Regions from separate parts of the Micromonospora sp. C28ISP2-4 genome, predicted to be linked through region 2. Evidence: riboswitches for the same ligand, from Rfam matches in the RefSeq annotation. Region 2 holds a riboswitch; each other region holds the start of a gene.
What was found. A riboswitch is a leader RNA that binds a small molecule or an ion and turns the genes downstream of it on or off. The one in region 2 is predicted to bind cyclic di-AMP.
Positions count from the first base shown of each region.

Region 1: another riboswitch for cyclic di-AMP. It lies ahead of Q3W68_RS07985 (NlpC/P60 family protein); the one in region 2 lies ahead of Q3W68_RS27555 (hypothetical protein).
Region 3: another riboswitch for cyclic di-AMP. It lies ahead of Q3W68_RS17140 (transglycosylase family protein); the one in region 2 lies ahead of Q3W68_RS27555 (hypothetical protein).
Region 4: another riboswitch for cyclic di-AMP. It lies ahead of Q3W68_RS05600 (hypothetical protein); the one in region 2 lies ahead of Q3W68_RS27555 (hypothetical protein).

Region 1 is NZ_JAUMKG010000001.1:1,646,167-1,650,611, forward strand. It holds gene Q3W68_RS07975 (pyridoxamine 5'-phosphate oxidase family protein) at 1-210, opposite strand, end outside; gene dcd (dCTP deaminase) at 289-867, shown strand; gene Q3W68_RS07985 (NlpC/P60 family protein) at 932-1,963, opposite strand; cyclic di-AMP (ydaO/yuaA leader) riboswitch at 1,977-2,111, opposite strand; gene Q3W68_RS07990 (N-acetylmuramoyl-L-alanine amidase) at 2,350-4,383, shown strand.
Region 2 is NZ_JAUMKG010000010.1:31,084-35,528, reverse strand. It holds gene Q3W68_RS27570 (hypothetical protein) at 1-169, opposite strand, end outside; gene Q3W68_RS27565 (STAS domain-containing protein) at 588-947, shown strand; gene Q3W68_RS27560 (SRPBCC family protein) at 1,049-1,501, shown strand; gene Q3W68_RS27555 (hypothetical protein) at 1,523-2,596, opposite strand; cyclic di-AMP (ydaO/yuaA leader) riboswitch at 2,601-2,731, opposite strand; gene Q3W68_RS27550 (cation diffusion facilitator family transporter) at 2,875-3,789, opposite strand; gene Q3W68_RS27545 (AAA family ATPase) at 3,881-4,445, opposite strand, start outside.
Region 3 is NZ_JAUMKG010000004.1:211,498-215,942, reverse strand. It holds gene Q3W68_RS17150 (M4 family metallopeptidase) at 1-1,179, shown strand, start outside; gene Q3W68_RS17145 (YbaB/EbfC family nucleoid-associated protein) at 1,356-1,805, opposite strand; gene Q3W68_RS17140 (transglycosylase family protein) at 1,991-2,641, opposite strand; cyclic di-AMP (ydaO/yuaA leader) riboswitch at 2,640-2,785, opposite strand; gene Q3W68_RS17135 (LLM class flavin-dependent oxidoreductase) at 2,957-4,445, shown strand, end outside.
Region 4 is NZ_JAUMKG010000001.1:1,169,127-1,173,571, reverse strand. It holds gene Q3W68_RS05605 (carbonic anhydrase) at 105-758, shown strand; gene Q3W68_RS05600 (hypothetical protein) at 817-1,845, opposite strand; cyclic di-AMP (ydaO/yuaA leader) riboswitch at 1,849-1,980, opposite strand; gene Q3W68_RS05595 (YibE/F family protein) at 2,135-3,409, opposite strand; gene Q3W68_RS05590 (metal-sensitive transcriptional regulator) at 3,617-3,916, opposite strand; gene Q3W68_RS05585 (heavy-metal-associated domain-containing protein) at 3,997-4,203, shown strand; gene Q3W68_RS05580 (hypothetical protein) at 4,240-4,445, shown strand, end outside.

The DNA.
Region 1 (4,445 bases), on a different contig from region 2:
GCGTTCGAGGTCGCGGCGCTTCGGCGAGTCGATGACGAAGCACCAGAGGCCGTCGTCGGTGATCACCGGGGAGACGGGATGGACCCGAGGGCCGCCGTCGGCGCGGACCGTGGCGAGGTAGCCGAAGCCCGGCCCGTACTGCTGCATCAGGAGGCGGATCTCGTCGGCGAGGCGGGGCTCGTCGGCGGCGAATTCGGACCAGGAAGCCATGTGGACACTCTATCGAACACGTGTACGAAGATGTAGTGCGACACGCAGGTCACCCGTACCGGTCGCTATGGTGTTCCGATGCTGCTCTCCGACCGCGACCTGGTCTCCGAGATCAAGGCCGGCACGCTCGCGCTGGAGCCCTTCGAGCCCACGCTGGTGCAGCCGTCGAGCATCGACGTACGCCTGGACCGGCTGTTCCGGGTCTTCAACAACCACCTCTACACGCACATCGACCCGTCGGTCCAGCAGGACGACCTGACGTCGATGGTGGAGGTGCCCGAGGGGCAGCCGTTCGTGCTGCACCCGGGCGAGTTCGTACTCGCCTCCACGCTTGAGGTGATCTCGCTGGGCGACCAGCTCGCCGGCCGGCTGGAGGGCAAGTCGAGCCTGGGGCGGCTGGGTCTGCTGACCCACTCGACCGCCGGCTTCATCGACCCGGGCTTCTCCGGCCACGTCACGCTGGAGCTGTCGAACGTGGCGAACCTGCCGATCACGCTCTGGCCGGGCATGAAGATCGGCCAGCTCTGCATCTTCCGGCTCTCCTCGCCGGCCGAGCACCCGTACGGCTCGGCCGTCTACGGCTCGCGTTACCAGGGGCAGCGCGGCCCGACGCCGAGCCGGTCCTGGCAGAGCTGGCGCACCTGGCCGACACGCTGACGGCGCCCGCAGTTGTTAATAGGGGCCCCCTCCTCTACCTGAGGCGTTAAGAGGGGGCCCTTCCTTACACGCGGCCGTAGCTGTTGATGTCGCCGTCGTCGACCCGCTTCATGGTGATGGGCTTGCCGGACTGGGAGGCGTGCACCACCCAGCCGTCGCCCACGTACATCGCCACGTGGTGCAGGTCGCTGTAGTAGAAGACGAGGTCACCGGCGCGCAACTCGGCCCGGCTCACCCGCTTCGTCACGCCGTGCTGCTGGCGCGCGTTGTGCGGCAGCGAGACGCCGCCCTTGGCCCAGGCCGCCATGGTGAGGCCCGAGCAGTCGAAGTGGTCCGGCCCGGCAGCGCCCCAGACGTAGATCTTGCCGATCTGGGCGCAGGCGAACTTGACCGCCGCACCGGCCGGGCCGCCGGGGTAGCCGGCCGGGCACGGCGCCGGGCGCAGCGGGCCGCCGCCACCCTTGCCGTACACCTTGAGCCGCAGCTTCTCCAGCTTGGCGATCTCGGCGTCGATCTGCTTCTTCTTCGCCGCGAGCTGGGCCTCGGTACGGGCCAGCCCGGCGATCATCTCGTCCAGCGGCTTCTTCTTCGCCGCCAGTTCGTCGCGCAGCGCGGCGACGGAGCGCACCTGTTCGTGCTGGCGGTGCGCGAAGCGGTCGAGCAGTTCCAGGCCGTTCACCAGGTCACCGGGCGAGCGGCTGCCGAGCAGCGCGTTGACTGTGGAGAGGTTGTCGCCCTTGTAGGCGTCGGCGGCGAGGCCGCCGACCTGGCCGAGCGCGGCGTCCACCCGGGCCTGGAGGGGTGCGATCTGCCGGCCGAGCGCATCGGCCTGCTTGCGCCGCGCGGCGAGCTGCCCGCGTACGGCGTTCACCTGTTCGATGACCGGTTCGAGTTTGTTCCAGTCGCGGTCGATCTGGGCCTCGATCTCGGCGACCGAGGGTTCGGCGTGTGCCGCCGTGGCGCCGCCGGTCAGGACGACTGCGGTGCCGACGAGGGCGGCGAGGGCGGTGGTGAAGCGGGACCAGCGGGTGCGCGGCACAGCCGTGGACCGGTCGAGCGACCGGTTCGACGACGGCCGCGGGGCATGGAGTGCCACCGGGCGTCCGTACTCCTTCTTCCGTACCGCCTACCGGGTTAGCTGACGGATTCGGGCGGGAAGGGAGCCGCCCTACCGCATCGCTGCGGATTCACCCCAGGTACCTGGTTCCCCGGCTCGCCCGGAGGCGACTCGGCGGTGTCGGACCGTCACCGACCGGGTTGGACGGTGAGACGTGCGGCCGACGATTCACCAGAGTAGGGACCACCGTTATCGATCCGCAACTTCCAGCGCCGTGACACTCCGTACGTGATGCGGCGCCGCACCCCGCACGGAGGTGAAATTTTCTTTCAAGGCTGATTACCCACTGGAAAGGTATTGACCCTCACGGGTGTGCGGAGTGAGGGTGGAAACGCAGTGACCCCCATCCCTGTCCAGGAGGTTCGATGCACCTCTCCGCCCCGCCGTCGGGCAGACGGATACTGCTCGCCGCCGCCGTGGCGACAGCCACCGCGCTGGCGACGACCGGCCCGGTGACAGCCGCGCCGGACACGTCCGCGCCCGCGAGCGACCGGCAACAACAATACGCCGCCGCCGCGGCCGAGTACGGCGTGCCGCAGAACGTGCTGCTCGGCGTCTCCTATCTGGAGTCGCGCTGGGACACGCACACCGGGCAGCCCAGCACCAGCGGCGGCTACGGCCCGATGCACCTGACCGACGCCGCGCACATCCTCGCCATGCCGGGCAGCGCCCACGTCGACGAGGACGAGGACCCACGCGGCGACGACGCCCGCCCGCTCAAGCTCGACCCGGCCACGGCCGCCACGCCGCAGCGGGAGACCCCGCTGCCGCCCGCCTCGCTCCAGACGCTCGACGCGGCCGCCGCGCTGACCGGGCTCGACGCGGGGACGCTGCGGACCGACCCGGCCGCGAACATCCGCGGTGGCGCGGCGCTGCTGGCGTCGTACCAGAAGGCCCTGGGTGGGCCGGTCGGTGCCGGCACCGACCCGGCGGCCTGGTACGCCGCGGTGGCCCGGTACTCCGGCGCGGACACCTCCGACGCGGCGGCGGCCTTCGCCGACGAGGTGTACGACCAGCTCGGCCAGGGCGCCAGCCGGACCACCGACGACGGCCAGCGGGTCACGCTCGCCGCCACCGCCGCGCAGCCGGACCGTTCCCGCCTGGCCCGCCTCGGCCTGCGCAACGCCGAACGGCCGGACGGGCTGGAGTGCCCGGTCCGGCTGGCCTGCGAGTGGATCCCCGCGCCGTACGAGCAGCTCAGCGACGACCCGGGCGACTACGGCAACCACGACCTGGGCGACCGGCCGAAGCAGCAGAAGATCGAGTACATCGTCATCCACGACACCGAGGGCTACTTCGGCCCGAGCGTCGACCTGGTGAAGCGGGCCGACTACCTGGGCTGGCACTACACGCTGCGCTCGGTGGACGGCTACATCGCCCAGCACATCAAGACCAAGGACGTGGGCTGGCACGCCGGCAACTGGTACGTCAACGCGAAGTCCATCGGCCTGGAGCACGAGGGCTTCGCCGGTCAGGGCACCTGGTACACCGAGGCGATGTACCGCACCTCCGCCAAGCTGGTGCGCTACCTGGCGCTGAAGCTCGGCATCCCGATGGACCGCCAGCACATCATCGGCCACGACAACGTGCCCGGCATCACCGCCGCCAACGTGGGCGGCATGCACTGGGACCCGGGACCGTACTGGGACTGGTCGCACTACTTCGACCTGATGAAGGCGCCGTTCCGCGGCACCGGCACGCCCCGGACCGGCCTGGTCACCATCGACCCGGACTTCGCCACCAACCGGCCCGCGTTCACCGGCTGCAACCAGCAGCCGCCCGGCGTCCCGACGCCCCGGCCGCCGGCCGAGCCGTGCCCGTCGCGCGGTTCCTCGGCCGTGATCCTGCGGACCGCGCCGAGCCCGGACGCCCCGCTCGTCAACGACCTCGGGCTGCGCCCGGACGGCACGCCGGACACCATGTACATCTCCGACCACGGCGCCCGCGCCTCGGCCGGCCAGACGTACGCCCTCGCCGGCCGCCAGGGTGACTGGACGGCGATCTGGTACCTCGGCCAGAAGGCGTGGTTCCTCAACCCGGCCTCCGCGCCGACGGCCAAGTGGGCCACCGGCTTCGTCGTGACGCCGCGGCCCGGCAAGGCCACCATCCCGGTGTACGGGCGGGCCTACCCGGAGCAGGCCGCCTACCCGGACACCATCCCGTACCAGACCATCTCGCCGCTGCAGTACACGTTCGCCGCCGGCCAGCGGTACGCGGTCGGCGGGGTGCTGCCCGGCGAGTACTACCGGGCGGTCTCGTTCGACGGTTCCGCACCGGGTGACCGGACCGTGGTCCGCGGCGAGAACCGCTACGTGCAGGTCCAGTTCGGTCACCGGATCATGTTCGTGAACCTGGACGACGTGCTGATCCTGCCGTCCCCGGTCGGCGCGCCGCGCTGACCCGTCACCGCACACGAGAAGGCCCCCGGTCCGTGTGGACCGGGGGCCTTCCCGCTGTCAGG
Region 2 (4,445 bases):
CCAGGTCGGTGGCGTCGTCGGCCAGGCCGGAGGAGCTGCGGCGGGCGGTACGGGTGGCGTCGCGCACGCTGTCACCGGCGGAACCGACGGCGGAGAGCAGGTTCTGCCACGCCTGGTCGGCGACGCGCTCGGCCTTGCCCCGGCGGTCCAGCAGGTTGGATCCGAACATCTTCTACCTCCTCGGGTGCCGAAGGCCGGCGGCCACTTCGGACTCCGGTGTCCATCCGGCGGGTTCCTGTCCCGGGCAGTGCCCCACCGGCGCGCCCGGCAAACCATGCGCGGCTCACGGGCGGCCCGGGCAACGAACGGGACGAACCACCCGAACGCGCCGGGACCGGTGCCCACGGGACGTGCGTGCGCCAGCTACCCTGGTCGGCGGATCGGCGGGCCCGCCCGGCCACACGGCTGGCCGCGGTCCGCCCTGAAGGGGAAACTGGAACCCGGAGGTCCGGATTGGGTACGCCCAGGTGTGCCCAGTTCGCGAATTGCTCATCCCGGGGGGTGGCGACCGGGCCGTCGGAGGAATACGCTCGGTCGCGGCCCGCGTACTGATGAGGCGCCCGTCATGGGCGAGTGGAGGTGCTCGCGTGAGCCTGTCGATCGTGAAGTCGGTGCGGCCGGGTGGTGTCGTCCAGATCGCGCCCCGTGGGGAGATCGACGTCGACACCGCGTACGAGGTGCGGGAAGCGATCGCCGAAGTGCTCGCGAAGGGTCGCCCCTCGCGGATCGAGCTGAACATGCGGCTCGTCACGTTCATCGACTCGGTCGGCATCAGCGCCATGGTCGCGGGCTTCCAGACCTGCGAGGTCAGCGGCGTCAAGCTCGTGGTCACCGAGCCGAGCCGGTTCGTGCACCGGCAGCTCTGGGTGACCGGCCTGCTCGGCCTGTTCGGCGCGCCCGAGCCGTGGTTCGCCGACGACACCCCCGAGGTGCTGCCCGGCGCCTGAGCGCCGTTCACATGCCCTGCGGCCAGGGGACCTTCTACCCGTTGCCAGTCCGGCGTCGGTACGGGACGATCGTCGCGACGCACGACGGCGAGGGGGCCCGCTTGCAGAGCAGCGACAGCTTCAGCTACACCGTGCAGGCCCGGTGCAGCCGGGCCGACGCGGTGGCCCTGCTGGGTGACCTGAGCCGCCAGGGTGAGCTGCATCCGCTGATCGTCCGGGTCCGGAAGCTGCCGTCCCGGCCGGGCGCGCTGGGCAGCTACGCGATCACCGACCGGCTGCAGCTCGGCCCGTTGCACTTCCCGGTCACGTACCAGGCGGACGTGCTGATCGCCAGCGAGGACGAGGTCGTCACAGTGGCGCGGCAGCAGCCCGCCACGACGGTACGCAACCACACCCGGCTGCGCGACGAGCCCGACGGCACGGTACGCATCGACGTGGAGATCACGCTCACCGCGCCGGCGCCGCTGTTCGGGTACGCGTTCCGCCAGGCCCGGGCGGCTCACCTGGGCCTGGCGGCGCGTCTGGGAGCGACCCTGGAGGGCCGGCCGGCCTGATCCGGCCGGCCCGCAGGGCGCTCAGTACACCGACAGGTGCACGTGGTTGGTGTGGTCGCTGGACGGGTCGCCGTTGCCGCCGCTGTACGACTTCCACCCGCTGCTGGGCAGCCAGATCTGCTTGAACCAGATCACGTAGAGCACGGCGAGCGGGTCGGCGTTGCGTACGAAGTACGCGGCCAGGTTGTTGCCGTACGTCCGGTCGCCGCCGGTGGCCACGCCGCCGAAGCCGTTCTTCTGCGCGGCGAAGTCGCAGGCACGTCCCTTCGGGTGCTCACCCGAGCCGCTGGGCCGGTGGCAGGAGACGTACCGGGTGAAGCCCGCCGCCTTGGCCTGTTGCAGCGCGTGCAGCGTGCGCGGCGTGATGCAGCCGTCGGCCGGGGTCGGGTCGTTGACGCTGCACGACTCCGACGGCCAGGAGCCGTCCGAGTTGCGCGGCGCCGGCTTCGCGTTCTTGCTGGAGGTGCCCTGGACGCTGCCGCCGCCGCTGCTGCTGCGTGAGGCCCGGTCGTTCGCCACCTCCAGGGCGCGCTCGGCCTGCTCCTTGCGCTTGGCCATCACCGTCACCTGCTTGCGCTGCTCGCGGATCTCGCCGTCGAGCTGGGCGCGGGTGCGGGTGGCCTCGTCGCGGGTGGTGATCAGGTCGCGCAGCGTACGGTCCTCGTTCGCGGCTACCTGTTCCAGTGCGGCGGCCCGGTCCATGAAGCCCTCCGGGCTGCTGCTGCCGAGCAGCGCCCCGGCGGTGCCCAGGCGGCCGTTGCGGTAGGCCACCGCGGCGATCTCGCCGACCTTGGCGTCGCGTACGGCCAGCTCGGCGCCGACCGTCTTGAGTTGTTCGTTGAGTTGTTTCTGGCGGCTCACCGACCGGTTCAGCGCGGCCTTCGCCTCCAGCCAGCCCTTGCTGGCGGCGTCGAGCTGGGCACGCAGTTCGGGCGTGCCGCCCTCGTCGTCGCCGGGCGCGGCGGCGAGCAGGCCGGTCGCCGGCGCCGCCGAGGCGGGGGAGGCCGGAACGGTCGCGACGCCGAGGGTCAGCGTCGCGACGAGCAGGGCCGCCAACCGGGCGGCCGTCCTTCGTACAGGTGCCACTGGGGGCATTCACACGTCCTTCCGTCAGCGCCGACCGGGTTAGCTGACGGGTTCGGGACGGAAGATCCCTACCGCTGACGCGGATGCACCCCACGTACGTGGTTCCCCGGCTCGTCCCTGCGGACGATTAGGCGACGGCCGCCCCACCGGGGCCGGTGGCGCCCGCGGGTGCGGTCGCGACCGAGACTACCGGCGCTGCCCGGGCGCGGCTCTGTGGAGCAGTGCCACTAGGCGGGGCAAAACCGGCATAAGACTACATTAGCCACAGTGATTTAAGTGTGTCCTAATCACCACTCGGTCTGTCCGCACACTCCGGCCGACGCTCCGGGTTCGACCTGCAACGTGGCGTGATCGATGGAGAAGTCCTCGTGCAGGGCGGCCCGCGCGGCGGCCAGCACCCCGGCCGGGTCCGCGCCCGGGTCGGTGGTCAGGTGCGCCGAGGCCACCTCCATGCCCGAGGTGAGCGTCCAGACGTGCAGGTCGTGCACCTCGGCCACGCCGGGTACGGCGGCCAGCCGGTCGTGCACGGCGGTCACCTGGAGGTGTTCCGGCGCGGCCTGCACCAGGATGCGCAGCGCGGCCCGGCCGAGCCGCCAGGTGCGCGGGAGGATGAACAGGCCGATCCCGACGGCGACCAGCGGGTCGGCCCACCACCAGTCGGTCAGCGCGATGACCAGCGCGGCGGCGATCACGCCGAGCGAGCCGAGCAGGTCGCCGAGCACCTCCAGGTACGCCCCGCGCAGGTTGATGCTCTCCTTCGACCCGGCGCGCAGCAGCGCGAACGCGACGATGTTGGCGAGCAGGCCGAGCACCGCCACCACGAGCATCGGGCCGGCCAGCACCTCCGGCGGCTCGCCGAAGCGGCGCACCGCCTCGACCAGGACGTAGATCGCGACGGCGCCGAGCAGTACGGCGTTGGCGAGGGCGGCGAGCACCTCCAGCCGGTAGAGCCCGAACGTCCGTTGCGGGTCGGTGCCGGCGCGGCGGGTGGCGGTGATCGCCGCGAGGGCCATGCCGATGCCGAGGACGTCGGTGAACATGTGCCCGGCGTCGGAGAGCAGTGCCAGGGAGCCGGTGGTGAAGGCGGCGACCGCCTCGACCACCATCAGGGCGGCGAGCAGCGCGAAGGCGGCCCAGAGGCGGCCCCGGTGGCGGTGCGCCGCGTTGGCCACCGCGCCGCTGTGGTCATGACCTGCGCCCACGCCAACACCCTTCCTGCCCCGTACCGGCCCGGCCCAATGTATGTTCACATCGCTATGTATGCAAGTGAACTGTGGGTGGCGGCGGGGCCGGTCACCCCACCGGGTCGAGCGTGGTGAGGCGCTGGGTGGCCCGGGACAGCGCCACGTAGAGCGTGCGGACGCCCGAGCCGGGGTCCGCCCGGATCTCGCCCGGTGCCACCAGCACCACACCGTCGTACTCCATGCCCTTGGCCTGGAGGCTGGTGACGACCTGCAGGCGGCCCGCGCCGAGCGCGCCCAGCCAGCCGGCCACCTCGTCGCGGCGCGGCACCGGCGTGATCACGCCGACGGTGCCCTCCACCTGCGCGAGCAGCGCCTCGGCCGCCTCGACGGTGGCCGCCGGCAGGTCGGCGGCGGGCACCGTGCGCTCGATCGGCGGCACGCCCGTGGACCGGACCGCGTCGGGCAGCGGCAGGTCCGGGTAGAGCCGACGGATCTCCGCCGCCGCCACCGCGAAGATCTCCGCCGAGTTGCGGTAGTTGGTGGTCAGCTCGTAGCGGTGCCGCTTACGCCGGCCCAGCGCCTGGTCACGGGCCCGGTCCAGCTCCTGCGGGTCGCCGGTCCAGGCGGTCTGCGCCGGGTCACCGACCACGGTCCAGGACGCCAGCCGCCCGCGC
Region 3 (4,445 bases), on a different contig from region 2:
CCGATCCGGGTGGGCCTCAACGACCAGAACGCCTACTACGACGGCAGCCAGGTGCAGATCGGCAAGAACACCGCCGGTCAGTGGATCAGCTCGCTGGACGTGGTGGCGCACGAGATCGGCCACGGCATCGACGACAACACCCCCGGCGGCATCTCCGGCGGCGGCACGCAGGAGTTCGTGGCGGACACGTTCGGCGCGGCCACCGAGTGGTTCGCCAACGAGCCGTCCAGCTACGACGCGCCGGACTTCCTGGTCGGCGAGAAGATCAACCTGGTCGGCTCCGGCCCGATCCGCAACATGTACAACCCGTCAGCGCTCGGCGACCCGAACTGCTACTCCAGCAGCATCCCGTCGACCGAGGTGCACGCCGCGGCCGGCCCGGGCAACCACTGGTTCTACCTGCTGGCCAACGGCAGCAGCCCGACCAACGGGCAGCCGTCCAGCTCGACCTGCAACGGCAGCAGCGTGACCGGCCTCGGCATCCAGAAGGCCATGAAGATCATGTACAACGCGATGCTGCTGAAGACGTCGTCCTCGTCCTACCTGAAGTACCGCGTGTGGACGTTGCAGGCGGCGAAGAACCTCTACCCGAGCAGCTGCGCCGAGTTCAACGCGGTGAAGGCGGCGTGGACCGCCGTCAGCGTGCCGGCCCAGTCCGGTGAGCCGACCTGCGCCGGCGGCACCCCGACGCCCACGCCGAGCACCACGACCACCCCGCCGTCGGGCGGCTGCTCCGGCAACAAGCTCGCCAACCCGGGCTTCGAGTCGGGCAACGTGAGCTGGAGCGCCTCGTCCGGCGTCATCACCACGGACAGCGGCCAGGCCGCGCACGGCGGCTCGTACAAGGCGTGGCTGGACGGGTACGGCTCGTCGCACACCGACACGCTCAGCCAGTCGGTGACGATCCCGGCCGGATGCCGGGCGACGCTGAGCTTCTGGCTGCACGTCGACAGCGCGGAGTCGACCACCAGCACCGCGTACGACAAGCTCACCGTCAAGGCGGGCAGCACCACGCTGGCCACCTACTCCAACCTGAACAAGGCCACCGGCTACGTGCAGCGGTCCTTCGACATCTCGTCACTCGCGGGCACCACGGCGACCATCTCGTTCAGCGGCGTGGAGGACAGCTCGTTGCAGACGTCCTTCGTCGTCGACGACACCGCGGTCACAGTGAGCTGACCGTGGCGTGGCGCGGCCGGTCGTCGTCCTCCCGGCGGCCGGCCGCCTCCTCGTGTCAGGCCGGCGCCGCGTCGCGCGTGGTCGGCGCCGCGTCGCGCGTGGTCGGCGCCGCGTCGCGCGTGGTCGGCGCCGCGTGCGGGGCGGCGCCGCGTCGCGCCGGGGCGCGTGCGGTCGGGTCAGGCCGGGCGCCCGGCCCGGGACGGGGTGCCGCGGTCGCGGTGGATCCGCGCGGCCGCCTCGTGCATCGCGCGGCCGAACAGCTCGGCCTGATCGCCCATGCTGCCGAGCCGGGCGGCGAGCGCGTCGGCGTCGGCCCGCGCCGACGCGCTGACCCGGTCGTCCAGCTCGGACAGCGCGGCGTTGGCGGCGGCGACGAGATGCCCGCAGAGGACGTCGAGGGGCTCACCGGCCAGCTCCGGGTCGACCGTCACGGAATCCAGCCGGCCACCCTGGACGGCGACCGCGCGGACCCGCCCGCCGGCGGCAGTGCCCTCGGCCCGGAGCAGGTCGCCCGGCTCGCCGTCGGCGTGCGCCGAGGCCCGGGAGCGCATCGCGGTGAGCGCCTGCTGCGTGCGGGTCAGCAGCTCGTCGAGGCTCGCGGCCGCCGAGAACGGGTCGTTGGTCATTTCCGCGCCTTCTTCACGTCTTAGCCGAGCACCGTGACCCTAGCAACCGGCTCCGACGAATCGCGGTCACCCGCTGTCGCGGGCCGCGCCCCGGCACCGCGAGCAGGCCGGACACCGGCGACGCGGCGTGTCGCGGACGGAGCGAACGCCCGGCCGGACGGGCCGGCCGGGCGTTCGAGGGCCACTCAGCGCAGGCGCAGCCGCTGACCGGGGAAGATCAGGCCGGGGTCGTCACCGACCACTGCGCGGTTGCGCTCGTGCAGGGCACGCCAGCCGCCGTCGACGTGCTGCGCCACGGCGATCTCCGACAGCGTGTCCCCGCGCCGGACCACGTACGTCCCGGCGCCGGTCGCGGGTTGTGGCGCCGCCTTCGTCGCGGGCCGCTGCGGCGCGGCCTTACGCGTGGCCGCCCGCTTCGGGGCGGCCTTGCGCGGGACGGCCTTCGTGGTGGCCCGCTCGCCGGCCGCGGCCGACCCGGAGCTCGCCGAGCCGCCCTTCCTGCCGCAGACCGGCCACGCGCCGATGCCCTGCCCGCGCAGCACCTTCTCCGCGACGGCGATCTGCTCGGACCGGCTGGCCAGGTCGGCGCGGGCGGCGTACTTCTTGCCGCCGTAGCCGTTCCAGGTGGCGCGGGAGAACTGGAGCCCGCCGTAGTAGCCGTTACCAGTGTTGATCTTCCAGTTGCCGCCGGATTCGCAGCGCGCGACCGCGTCCCAGTTGACGCCCGCGCTGGCCGGAGCAGCCGGGCCGAACAGGGCCGCGGCGCCGACGGCGGCGCCGGCCACCACCGCTCCGAGCGCGGTACGGCGGCTTCGGGCTGAGTATTCAGTTGCCATGTGGATTCCTCCACGCCGACGAGGTGAGCTGTCGGGTTCGGGCCGAGGAGCCCGGCCGCCGGTGGCGGCTTCACCCCGAGGTGACGATGCACCGTGGAACGTGTGGTTCCCCCGCTCCCGCGCGAGGTTCGGTTACCGGGGCCGGCGGCGGGATTTGGCGTTTCCGGCACGCGGTGTCCGCGTCTGCGAACGAAACCGACGCTAGGAGCGTTTTGCGACGATCGTCCACTTCTTGTGACGCTCTTCACCCGGCCGGGCTACCGGTGACGGCGCTACGGTGGCAGGGCCAGGCAAGATCACGGGAGGGCGGGACGGATGACCGATCACGGACACGAGCTGACCTTCGGCGGGTTCCTCACCCCCGCCGCCGGGCAGCCCGACCAGGTGGTGGCGCTCGCCCGGCTCTGCGAGCAGGTGGGGCTGGACCTGGTCACGTTCCAGGACCACCCGTACCAGCCGGGCTTCCTGGACACGTGGACGCTCATGTCCTACGTGGGCGCCGCCACCGAGCGCATCCGCCTGGCCGGCAACGTGCTCAACCTGCCGCTGCGCCAGCCGGTGGTGCTGGCCCGCAGCATCGCCAGCCTGGACCTGCTCACCGGCGGCCGGGTCGAGCTGGGACTCGGCGCGGGCGCGTTCTGGGACGCGATCGAGGCGACCGGCGGGCGGCGCCTGTCCCCCGGCGCCGCCGTCGACGCCCTCGACGAGGCGATCCGGGTGATCCGCGAGGTCTGGGACACCGACCGGCGCGGCATGATCCGCGTGGACGGCGAGCATTACCGCGTGGTGGGCGCCAAGCGCGGTCCGGCGCCCGCGCACCAGGTCGGCATCTGGGTCGGCGCCTACAAGCCGCGGATGCTGCGCCTGGTGGGCCGCGCCGCGGACGGCTGGCTGCCGTCCCTGTCCTACCTGCCGAAGGGCCCCGACGAGCTGCCCGCCCTGAACAAGCTGGTCGACGAGGGCGCGGAGGCGGCCGGGCGCGACCCGGCCGCGATCCGCCGTATGCTCAACGTGACCGGCACGTTCGCCCGCTCGTCGGCCGGCTTCCTGGCCGGGCCGCCGGAGCAGTGGGTGGAGGAACTGGCCGGGCTCACGCTGGAGCACGGCATCACCACGTTCATCCTCGGCAGCGACGAACCGCGCGCGATCCAGATCTTCGGCCAGGAGGTCGCGCCCGCCGTGCGGGAGCTGGTCGCCGCCGAGCGCACCGCGCCCGGCGGTGGCGACGACCGCGCGGCCCCCGACGAGCAGACCGCCGCCGGCCCGAGCACGCTCGGCGTCACCCCCACCCCCGACCCGGGGGTACGCCTGAGCGCGCGCCGCCCCTGGGACGAGTCCACCCGCCCGAGCGCCCCGCCGCCACCGGCCGGACACGTCTACCCGGCCCGGGGACAGGCCGCCGGGCAGCACCTGGTGGACGTGCACGATCACCTGCGCCAGGAGCTGGCCCAGGTGCGCGACCTGCTGGAACAGGTCAAGCAGGGCTCGGTCACGCCGGGTCGGGCGCGGGCCGCACTGAACGAGATGACCATGCGGCAGAACAACTGGACGCTCGGGGCGTACTGCGCGGCCTACTGCACCATGGTCACCCAGCACCACGGGCTGGAGGACGCCTCGATCTTCCCGCACCTGCGCCGCTCCGAGGCCGGGCTGGCAGCGGTGCTGGACCGCCTGGAGGAGGAGCACGTGGTGATCCACGGGGTGGTGGAGAGCGTGGACCGGGCGCTCGTCGAGCTGGTCCGCCGGCCCGGCGACTTCACCGGACTCCAGGAGGCGGTGGACCTGCTCACGGACACGCTGCTGT
Region 4 (4,445 bases), on a different contig from region 2:
GTATGAAATGCGTATCACGAATCTTGACGGGCCCCGAGGTGCGTGTGACCGTGGGTCGCGAGGCCGTTCGGCCTGGTAGTTCCCAGGTAGACGAGGTGAGGGACATGACGCCGAGCACCCCGGAGCAGGCACTGATCGAACTGCGTGCCGGTAACCACCGGTTCGTCACCGGCGCCCCGCAGCATCCGAATCAGGACGCCGGGCACCGGGCGGCGGTCGCCGACGGCCAGCATCCCTTCGCGGTGATCGTCGGCTGTTCCGACTCGCGGCTCGCCGCCGAGATCATCTTCGATCGCGGTCTCGGCGACCTCTTCGTGGTGCGCACGGCCGGGCACACCGCCGGGCCGGAGGTGCTCGGCAGCGTCGAGTACGCCGTCACAGTGCTCGGCACCCCGCTCGTGGTGGTGCTCGGGCACGACTCGTGCGGCGCGGTCCAGGCCGCCCGGGAGGGGTTCCGGACCGGCGCCGCCCAGCTCGGGCACCTGGGCGCGGTGGTGGACGCGGTCTCGCCCAGCCTGCTGCGCGCCGCCCGCCAGGGCGTCGAGGACCTCGACGGCATCGTCGACGTGCACATCGCGCAGACCGTCGAGACGCTGCTGGCCCGGTCCGCCGTCCTGGCCGAGCGGGTGGCTGCGGGGCAGTGCACGGTGGTGGGCATGTCGTACCGGCTCGCCGGCGGCGAGGTGCGGACGGTGGCGCAGGCCCCGGCCCCGCTGCCCGCTCCGGCGGCGCCCGCCGACCCGGCGCTGGCCGGCTGACCCGCAGGGAAGACGGAAAAGGGGCCGCCCGAGGGCGGCCCCTTTCACTGTGTCCGGGTCAGAGCAGCGACATGTGGACGTGGTCGGTGTGGTTCGACGGTCCGCTGTACGAACTCCAGCCGGTGGCCGGGAACCAGATCTGCCGGTTCCAGATGACGTAGTAGATGCCCAGCCGGTCGGCGTTGCGGATGAGGAAGGCGGCGACCTCGTTGCCGTACCGGCGGGTGTCGTTGTTGTGCCAGGGCGCGAAGCCGCTGTTCTGCAACGACCAGTCGCACGCCTTGCCCTTGGGGTGCTCCCACGGCCCGCCGGGCCGGTAGCAGCCCACGAAGCGCTTGAAGCCCGCGCGGCGGACCTCCTTGTACGCGTGCAGCGTGCGCGGGGTGACGCAGCCCGAGGTGGTCGGGTCGTCCTCGCTGCACGACTCGGCCTTCCATCCGCCGTCGGCGGTGCGGCCGGGGGCGATCTTGGCGACCGGTGAGGTGGCGGAGACCAGGCCGCCGGTGAAGCCGAGACCGCCGACGAGCTTCAGCGCGCGCTCGGCCTGCACCTTCTCGCGCTCCATCGCGTTCTTCTGCTTCTCCTGCTCGCGCACCTCGGCGTCGAGCGCGATCTTGGCCTGCTCGGCGCGCGTCTTGACCGCGTTGATGGCGGCCAGGCGCTGCGCGTTGAGGAGGTTCAGCTCGTCCAGGGCGTTGACCCGGCGGACGAACGAGTCGGGCGAGTTGCTCTCCAGCAGCATCGCCATCGCGCCCATCCGGCCGGTCCGGTAGGACTGGGCGGCGAGCTGGTTGACCTGCGGGCTGAGCGCGTCGAGCTCGGCCTGTGCCGTCTTCACCTCGGCCGCCAGCCGCCGCTGGCGGTCCTGCGACTTGGCGAGCTTCGCCTTGGCCTGGAGGAAGTTCCGGTTGGCCGCGTCGATCGCCTCGGTGATCAGCGGCGGTTCGCCGTCCTCCTCGTGGCCCGAGGGGGTGCCGGGGGCCGCCGCGGTGGGTGCCGCGGTCGCCGGGGTCGGCCCGGCCAGCACTGCTAGCGAGGCCAGCACGGCCACCACGGGTGTCAGCCAGCGGCGCAGGGGTGCCGTCACAGTGTTCCCTTCCGTCGGCCGCCGACCGGGTTAGCTGACGGGTTCGGGACGGAAGTGGCCCCTACCGCTGTCGCGGATTCACCCCATGTACCTGGTTCCCCGGCTCGCCCGCGGGCGATTGGGCGGCGGCACCGCTGGCGCCGGTGCGCGCCTTCGGCGGTGACCGGCAGCGAGGTTACCCGACAGCACTCCTGAGGATCTACGTCCGGAAGCCGACCAATAGCGAGATTTCGCCGTGGCGCACCGTGACCAGCGTCGCGTTTGAAATCGATGGTCACGCTGCGGAGTGTCACCATGCGGCCTCCGTGCTCTTCCCGCCGCCGAGCGCCTCCAGCGCGTCGTCCCGTCCGGTCGGCGGCCGGGGCGCGGGCGGCGCCGGCTCCGCGCCGCGCGAGCGCCGTCCGGCGGTGGTCACGACCGCGGCCAGTCCGGTCGTCAGCGGTACGGCGGCGATCAGGCCGAGCGTGGCGACCGCGCTGCGGACGATCTCCTGGGCGAGGAACTCGCTCGTCAGGATCTCGCTCACCGGGCGGGAGTCGGCGACCAGCAGGAGCAGCAGCGGCAGCGAGGCGCCCGCGTACGCCAGCACGATCGTGTTGACGGTGGACGCGATGTGGGCCCGGCCCACCCGGGTCGCCGCCCGGTAGAGCTGCCGGCGGGACAGGCCGGGGTTGGCGTGCGCCAGCTCGGTGACGGTGGCCGCCTGGGTGACCGTGACGTCGTCCAGTACGCCCAGCGAGCCGATGATGATGCCGGCCAGCAGCAGCCCGTGCAGGTCCACGTCGCCCTGGAACATGGACAGCGTGGTGGCGTCCTCGCTGCCGAAGCCGGTCAGGTGGGTGGCGGACGTGGCGAGCAGGCCGAGCACGCCGGTGACCACCAGACTGCCGAGCGTGCCGAGCACCGCCACCGACGTCTGCGCGGTGATCCCGTGGGTCAGGTACAGCACCACGAACATGATCAACGCGGCGCCCACGATCGCCACCAGAAGCGGGGGCTGGCCGGCGCCGATGCCCGGCAGCACGAAGCCGAGCAGGATGGCGAAGCTGGCCACCAGGCCGCCGAGCGCGGCGAGCCCGCGCCAGCGGCCGAACGCCACGATCGCGGCGGCGAAGAGCACCATCAGCCAGATCAGCGGCGTACCGCGCTGGTGCTCGGCGATGTTGTAGGACTTCACCGCCGGGTCGGCCGGGTCGGTCAGTTCGACCAGGACGACCTCGTCGCCGACCGCGACCCGGGGCGCGCCCGGCCCGGCCGGGATCGGCGTCTCGACCTGCCGGCCCGCGTCCGGGCCCTGCTCGGCGGTCACCGTCACGGTGCCGCAGGGGCCACCGCCGCCGTCCGGGGCCTCCGGGGTGGGCGGGCAGGGCTCGGTGACCAGCCGGGTCACGGTGCCGTGGTAGCGGGGGACGTCCGCGCCGCCGACCGGTTCCCGGTCCTGCCGCGGCCAGAGCACCAGCGCCGCGATCACGGTGAGCGCGAACAGCGGCACCACCACGGCGACGAGCAGCCGTCGTACCCCCGGCGGCGCGGCGGGCGCGGGGTGGGTGTGGTCGGCACCCATGGCGTCTCTCCCAACGGTCGCGGCGACGCCTGGTCCGCCGGACCGGTCCGGTCACCGGGCCGGGGCGGACGTGTCGTCCACGTCCGGGGCGTCGCCCGGCCATGGTAGGCAGCCCGGCGGGGCGCTCCCGGACGCCGTGGCCGGTGACACGCGCGGCGCGGGTCAGACCGGCCCGGCCGGTGTCGCCGGTAGGCCGGAGGTCCCCGCTCAGCCGCGCTTCATCAGGCGGCCGACGGCGGCCATCATCTCGGTCGCCATCTCGTCGGCCCGGCCCTCGGCGGCGCCCTCGTGCATGCAGTGCCGGGCGTGCCCGTCGAGCAGGCCCAGCCCGACCTTGTCCAGCGCCGCCTGGATGGCCGAGATCTGCGTCAGCACGTCGATGCAGTAGCGGTCGTCCTCGACCATCTTCTCGATGCCACGGACCTGGCCCTCGATCCGGCGGAGCCGGGCGAGGAGTTGGTCCTTGCTGGCGGTGTAGCCCCGGGTCGGGCTGGACGGCGCGGTCATGAAACCGAGGATAGCGTACCCCTCGGGGGTATGCTAACGTTCCGAACGTACCCCTGGGGGGTATCAGATCGGAGGGCGAGATGGAGACCACCTACCAGGTGAGCGGCATGACCTGCGGGCACTGCGTCAACTCGGTGAGCACCGAGCTGAGCGCGCTGCCGGGCGTCACCGACGTCCAGGTCGACCTGGCCAGCGGCCGGGTCACAGTCACCAGTCAGAACCCGCTGGACGCGGACGCGGTCCGCGCGGCGGTCGACGAGGCCGGCTACGACCTCGTCGGTGCGTGACGGGTCCGACGGACCCGCGACAACCGAGGAGACACCATGAACACGGCGACGAAGCTCAGCGGCTTCGCCCTCGGCCTCGTGGCGGTGTTCGGCGCGGCGTACGGGATCGGCAACCTTGCCGATCCCGTCGCCCCGGCCGCCGAGACCCGCCACGACGACAGCGACAACGACCACGGGGCCGGCGACACCGGCCACGGTGACGAGAGCGGCGCCTCCGCGCACCTGCCCGGCGGGCTGCTCGT